Regions from separate parts of the Pseudomonas sp. 300 genome, predicted to be linked through region 2. Evidence: riboswitches for the same ligand, from Rfam matches in the RefSeq annotation. Region 2 holds a riboswitch; each other region holds the start of a gene.
What was found. Region 2 has a riboswitch for cobalamin ahead of Q7W83_RS12685 (CbtB domain-containing protein). Riboswitches for the same ligand answer to the same signal wherever they lie in the genome.
Positions count from the first base shown of each region.

Region 1 (2,256 bases), 1.4 Mb from region 2:
CCGGCACACCGAAATGCCGCGCCAGGTCAGCGCTGGACGGCGTGCCGTCGAACAGGCCCATGACGCCTTCGATCAGAATCAGATCCGCTTCACCGGCGGCTTCCCACAACAGTCGACGACTTTCCTGCTCGCCGACCATCCACATGTCCAATTGATACACCGGCGCACCGCTGGCGCGCTCGAGAATCATCGGATCGAGAAAGTCCGGGCCGCATTTGAACACACGCACCTTGCGCCCCTGATTGCGATGCAAACGGGCCAGCGCGGCGGTGACGGTGGTCTTGCCCTGACCGGAGGCCGGCGCGGCAATCAAGACCGCCGGGCAATGACGTGGTTGATTCACAGCTCGACGCCTTTTTGCGCTTTGATCCCGGCCTGGAACGCATGCTTGATCACGCCCATTTCAGTGACGGTGTCGGCCAGATCGATCATTTCCGGCTTGGCGCCGCGACCGGTGACCACCACGTGTTGCATCGGCGGACGCGCCTGCAAGTCGCTGAGCACCTGATCGAGGTCGAGGTACCCGTGCTTGAGGGCGATGTTCAGTTCATCAAGCACCACCAGGCCGATCGACGGATCACGCAGCAATTCGCGGGACACTTCCCATGCAGCTTCGGCGGCGGCGATGTCACGCTGGCGGTCCTGGGTTTCCCAGGTAAAACCCTCGCCCATCACATGAAACCGCACCTGCTCCGGGAAGCGCCGGAAGAACAACTCTTCGCCCGTGCTGTTGCGACCCTTGATGAACTGCACCACGCCGCATTGCATGCCGTGGCCCATAGAGCGCGCGAGCATGCCGAAGGCCGAGCTGCTTTTGCCTTTGCCGTTGCCGGTCAACACCAGCAGCAGGCCGCATTCATTCGGGGAGTTGGCGATGCGCTCGTCAATCACGGCTTTTTTGCGCAGCATGCGCGCCAGATGGCGTTCGTCACGATCGGGAGTATCAGTCATGGGGAGCTCTCCGTTGAGGCTGGATAACGGCGGGCAGGCACAAGAATAGACGGCAAGAAGCCTGGCATCGCCCACCGTGATGCCGCTGGATGGATCAGGCCGGTCTCCGGGCTCATGAGCGGCGCTTCGCCTGACTGCGCGCCTTCCCATGTCAATTGACACAGTGGCTCAAGGCGCAGTCTTCTCTCATTTACCGTTGCGGGGGCAGCGCCGGGATCGTGGTTGTTAATGTGTTGAACGCACGCACTCACCGGCTTCCCTGTTTCACTCTGTCGACCAAGGCCACAGAGCACCTGAAACAAGCCGCGAAGGTTAGAGGGTTGGGGGTGGAGCGTCAATTAAAGCCGGGACGCCGCTGGGCGAATAACTGCCACTGATCAATAAAATGACGCCAATCTTGTGCCACGCTCTCAGCAGTGATATCAAAGCGCCACAACCTGACAACACAATAACAAGGGTGAGCCACATGCAAGGCATGATCATCAGCAATCCGAAGCTGGAATTCCTGCGCCCGGTGCTGGAGCGCTGGTTTGACTGTATAGACCGCTACAACGCGGTGCGCGGCGATAACGACACGCCTTACTGGTACGACGAAAAAGCCAACCTCGGCTTGCTCTCGGCCGCGGCGTGGATGGCGGAAATGGTCACGCTGCAGCACACACCGACCCGCAAACAGAACGAGGAAGGTGAACGCAACGCTCGCGCCGACCTGTTCATTGCCACCAGCGAAGAACGCGCCTACCTTCAGGCCACGCAGCGTTGGCCACGGGTCAACAGCCTGAACCTGACACAGGCCCTGGTCGATATCACCAGCGACGCCAAGCGCATCAGCTACGCCAGCGACCTGAAACTCGGCTGCCTGTTCGTCGCACCGCAAAAGTCCCAACACGGCGCCACCCCGGAAGAACTCCAGGACATGGTCGACGACCTGCAAAAGGAACACACCTGCGCCGTCGCCTGGTATTTCCCCTACGCCTACCGCAAGTTGCGCAACGAAGCGGGCAACTATCATCCCGGCATCGCCGTGCTGTTCAAGGAAGCCCGCGGCTGACCGGTTGAACCATCGCGGGTTTGCGCTTCTCTATTGATCAGGCCACTGCATTTATAGGGAAGATCAGTATGCGCAAGCCCCAATTCGTTCTCGTCATCGCCCTCGCCGGAGGGCTCGCCGCCTGTGGTGAAACCTCCAGCCTGCAAGTCTCCGACGGCACCGGCCCGTCACCCAAACTGCCAGAACCGAACAAAACCCTGATCCCTACGGTGAATATCGCCCCGGCGATCGGTTGGCCGGACGGCGTGAAACCT
Region 1 is NZ_JAVLRV010000002.1:2,667,042-2,669,297, forward strand. Features, by position in the region: gene Q7W83_RS18530 (cobyrinate a,c-diamide synthase) at 1-343, opposite strand, end outside; gene cobO (cob(I)yrinic acid a,c-diamide adenosyltransferase) at 340-951, opposite strand; cobalamin riboswitch at 1,032-1,263, opposite strand; gene Q7W83_RS18540 (hypothetical protein) at 1,418-2,002, shown strand; gene Q7W83_RS18545 (PQQ-dependent sugar dehydrogenase) at 2,071-2,256, shown strand, end outside.
Region 1: another riboswitch for cobalamin. It lies ahead of cobO (cob(I)yrinic acid a,c-diamide adenosyltransferase); the one in region 2 lies ahead of Q7W83_RS12685 (CbtB domain-containing protein).

Region 2 (2,256 bases):
CTGCTGAAGTACATCAGGGGCAGCGCGAGTTGTGCAGCGAGTTCGATCAGGCCAGGTTCATCACGCTTCAGATCGATGCTGGCGAAGGCCTTGATCTGGTGAAGCCCGATTTGATGCGCCTGTAGCGCCTGATCGAGTAACGCCCGCAGCGTGCTCACGGGGCAGCCGCGCTGGCAGCCCAGGCCGACCACTAACGTCGGCGCTGTGCGGGTGTTGGTCATGCGTGGTATTGGCCATCGCTTTTGCGGCGGAACAACCAGGCGCTGATCAGGCCCAGAGCCAGCCAGAATCCCATGTTGGTCAGCTGCGAAGCGATTTTGAACTGGGTTTCCAGGGCTTCCGGCGCGAGCATCGAGTGCACTTCCGGTTGCGGTGCGCCGATCACATGTGGAACCGCCAGGATGGCCACGCCGAGAATCTTCATCAGCCAATGACGGCTGAACACGATCAGCGCGATGCCAACCGCAGTGGATGCAGCGGTGCCGATCCACCAGATTTGCCGTTGTGCCAGATCCGCTGCGGCGGTGCCCGGCAGTTCCGGTGGCAGGCCGAGGGTTGGCGCCAGTACGAACGTCGCGTAACCGGCCAGGCCCCAGAGCAGGCCCTGCGAGGTTTTGGTCGGTGCGCGCAAGGTGTAGAGGCCAGCGAGCATCAGCGCAAAACCGACGGCAACTACCAGATTGCCGCCCGTGGTGGACAGCACGCGCTGCCAGCCGTCTTGCGGCTCCCAGGCTTCGGCATCGTGGGTGTGAGCGGCGGCACCGGCGGCGTGCTCATGAACTTCAACAGCGGCCGGCTCGGATTTTTCGTAAGTCTCGGCCTGCAGAATCAGCGGAGCGACCCAGAAGCTTTGCAGCAGGGTCAGCAGCAGGGCGGCCAGCAGCCCGGTGAAACCTGCGGTTTGCGCAATACGCTTGATCATGTCGACAGGTCTCAATGGCACGGGAAAGCGGAGCTGTGACGGGTATCGTGCGCGGCGTTGTGCACCGCTTCGATGTGCGAGAAACCGGCGAAATACACCAGGCACGCGCCAAGGATCGATGCGCATACGGCAGCGGTCAGGCGTTGGGTCAGGGTCGTGGTGGTGCTGGTGGTGCTCTTATCGGTGTTGCTGCCGGTGCTGCTGATGATCGACATGGCGCTTCCCTCTGGTCTGTCAGCGGGTGAATAGAGCGCATGGAAGACCCCTGCGAATCGGGCTCGCAGAGGTTCAAACAGCGCCCGCCCACCGCGGGTTTGTTGTTCAGTGAACGTAATCGTCACTTTGTGTTGCGGGCCGGTCTCCGGGCTCGCGAGGGGCTTGGGCGTCAACCGAAACCTGCAAGCGTCACCTTCCCATGCCGAATTGCCGGCACAGTGGATCTGACGCTTCGCTCGCTTACCGTTGCGGGGGCAGCACCGGACTGACATGGCTTTGAGTAAAGCACATGATTCACCGGTTTCCCGTTTCACCCTGTGAAGGGCACCCGTAACAAGGCGTGTAGGAGAGCATGGGCGGGGGTTGGGCGTCAATTGGCAAGGGTTCTCAACTCGGGGGCAAGGGCAAGGAGTGTTACCTGTGGCGAGGGGATTTATCCCCGTTCGGCGGCGACGCCGTCGCAAAACCTGCTTGCGGGGCCCTGAAGGAATGCAGGGGGCCGCTTCGCAGCCCAACGGGGATAAATCCCCTCGCCACAGGGGATTGCAATCAACTGACGGACATTGACCCGCCCACACACCATGCGTAGCCTTGCGCTTTCGAGGTTCTTCGGCGTTTGCCGAAGCTAAGAAGGGAACGCGGTCGATGCCGCGGCTGCCCCCGCAACTGTGAACGGTGATGTTCGCTGCCACGCCACTGCACGCTCCAGCCCTGGAGCCCGCGGGAAGGCGCAGCAAACGCCAGTCTAGCGACAGGCACACCGTCAGCCAGGAGACCTGCCTCGACACAGATTCTCACTACAACCGGGCGGGGTGATCCGGTGGCGAACTCTTCCGCGCGCGCATCCGTCGCCGCGATTGTCGTCCCGTATGCCCGCCACCTTGCCAAAGGGCATCCGATGAAAACACTGGCCAAACTCCCCGTCACCATCGTTACCGGCTTCCTCGGCTCGGGCAAAACCACCTTGCTGCGGCACATGCTCGACAACGCGCAAGGCCGCCGCATCGCGGTGATCGTCAACGAGTTCGGCGAGCTGGGCATCGACGGTGAAATCCTCAAGCAGTGCTCGATCGGTTGCACCGAAGAAGAAGCCAACGGCCGCGTCTACGAACTGGCCA
Region 2 is NZ_JAVLRV010000002.1:1,310,467-1,312,722, forward strand. Features, by position in the region: gene Q7W83_RS12675 (cobalamin biosynthesis protein) at 1-221, opposite strand, end outside; gene Q7W83_RS12680 (CbtA family protein) at 218-922, opposite strand; gene Q7W83_RS12685 (CbtB domain-containing protein) at 934-1,137, opposite strand; cobalamin riboswitch at 1,258-1,485, opposite strand; cobalamin riboswitch at 1,724-1,936, shown strand; gene cobW (cobalamin biosynthesis protein CobW) at 2,037-2,256, shown strand, end outside.

Region 3 (2,256 bases), on a different contig from region 2:
ATCCCCCCCGACATCCGCAACACCCACATTAGATACTGAGCAGAATTGCCCTCCCGCGCCATTGAGGGCCAAGCCACTCATCTGTCCGTGAGCAATACCGCAAGCCAATAGATTGAACAGGACGCAGGCATAGAGCGTCCAGGCAATCAACGAGCGGTCTGTTCGAGTTCTGTTCATGGAAATGACTCTAGCACCCGACTTTTGGGCGTGCCACGTAACGACCATGTATTTGGTTGAGGTTTAACGCAGAAGCATTTCTAGTTCCAGACGAACCGTCCGAGCGTATTTGAGCTACTGTCGGAAGTGCGTCAGGTGAAACCCAATCATGCCTACTGAGCATTTGTTCTGACCGACTCGTGGAGGGGCAAAAAGTCTAACGACACCTGTCACCTTTAATAACCTGCGACAGTCTGGCGCAGGCATTACCCTAAGTCCGATAAAACATGCCTATCGAGTCGCCTGAGGCAGACTGTCGCACGTTGTTCCGTGGAACCTTGTCGGAAAGACTACTCGCCTCGTGCGCAGACCGTGCAAAACCCTTAATCTGTTGACGCTTTGTGGTTTCACCTTTTGGTGAAGCAATAGGGAAGCAGGTACGCCCTTTGGCCATTCCTGCGCTGCCCCCGCAACTGTGAACGGTTAGCTCTCTCGTCTATGCCACTGGCCTATAACGGCTGGGAAGGCGCGGGAGGGTGTTGAGCTGTGAGCCAGGAGACCTGCCACAAGTGCTGCCGAATATCCCGGCAGTTTTCAGACCCGCATCCCTCGGAGGGAGAACTGATGCATATCGAACCCGGCGTGCTCAATGCCGCCAAAGTGCTGTACGCCAACGCCGCTGCAATCGCTACGCTGGCGGCGTTTTCGCCGAAGCTGTTACGCCCCGATAACCTGATTAAGACGATACTCGCCGCCGCGTTTTTCTCGGTGTTCATGGAAGTATTCCATTTGCCGGTCGGCGCTTCTGAATTGCATTTCGTCGGTGCTTCCGCCGTCTACGTCATCTTCGGCTTTATCCCCACGCTGTTTGGTTTTGCCATTGGCCTGTTGTTGCAAGGATTGTTGTTCGAACCGCAGGATCTAGTGCACCTAGGGGTCAACTCGTTGTCTTTGATGTTGCCGCTGATTGCCGCCCACGGCTTGCTGGGACGCCGCTTTTTCGACGTTGCCGGACGCAGCATTCGTTGGGCTGAAGTGGTCAAGTTCGATGCGCTGTATTACACCGGTGTGGTAGTGATGGTGGGTTTCTGGTTGTCCATGGGCGAGGAGCCAACCCCTCTGAGTAACTGGGCGCTGTTCGCCGTTTCGTACTTGCCACTGGTGTTATGCGAGCCGTTGTTCACCTGCCTGGTTGCGAGGACGCTTAAGCGCTATGCCGACAACACCTTTGTCGAGCGCTTCACCTGTGTGAAATCACTGAAAGTCGCATAATTTCCCCGTGCCCCATCGTCTAGGTATTTCTGGGCGGTGGGTTTGAACGACATCTTTCGATCTTCAACCCCGCTTGCTTGGGTGTTAATGTCGCTGCCATGAAATTGTCCCTATCAAACCGCTCGCTCGTTGCCTGGACGCTATATTTCTGCGTCCTGTTCAACGTGTTTGCCTGCGGTTTGGGACATGGGCAGATGAGCGGGCTCGAACTCAATGGAGTCGGCGGTCAGTTTTGCTCTGCACTGGGCAGCAAGAGCCCGATTCAGAAAACGGACTTCACTGACCAGTCAACTGGTGGCTGGGCCGGTAGTCTGTCGTGCCCTATCTGTTCAGCGGTGACATTGAGCATCGCCTTTCTATTTTGCCTGACCTGGCTGCTGCGAATCAGACAAAAGCCGCAGCCCAGCCGCGAGCTGCGCTGCAAGGCACCTCCTCGATACTCTTGGCCCTCGGCCAACCCTCGCGCTTCCCCTCAGATTTGACGCCTGTGAGTGGCCGGCTTGATTTGCCCGCCATCGCTTGTTTTTTCGTCGTCCGTTTTACGCCGGCTGTCGCTGATGCGACCAAGGGTGGACGCCGTTCAACCGTCTCGGGAAGGACATCCGTATGTCTCTTGTTATTGATCATCCAAGTTCCAGGTTTAGTTTTTCCGAAAGGATCACTGTCTGTATTACTGCATTCCGTAAGTCGCAAGCGGTTGTGGCACGGAGGTTGGTATGCGCTCTGTAGCCATTCCTTCAGGGGCTTCGCGGCTGGTCAGTAAGGCGTCGCGTGTGAGCAGTCGTGGCGACTTCCTGTTGCCGTTTCCTGACTACCCCAGTAATGCAC
Region 3 is NZ_JAVLRV010000010.1:17,010-19,265, reverse strand. Features, by position in the region: gene Q7W83_RS29200 (DUF2946 domain-containing protein) at 1-177, opposite strand, end outside; cobalamin riboswitch at 542-738, shown strand; gene Q7W83_RS29195 (energy-coupling factor ABC transporter permease) at 781-1,428, shown strand; gene Q7W83_RS29190 (DUF2946 domain-containing protein) at 1,527-1,910, shown strand; gene Q7W83_RS29185 (putative natural product biosynthesis protein) at 2,145-2,256, shown strand, end outside.
Region 3: another riboswitch for cobalamin. It lies ahead of Q7W83_RS29195 (energy-coupling factor ABC transporter permease); the one in region 2 lies ahead of Q7W83_RS12685 (CbtB domain-containing protein).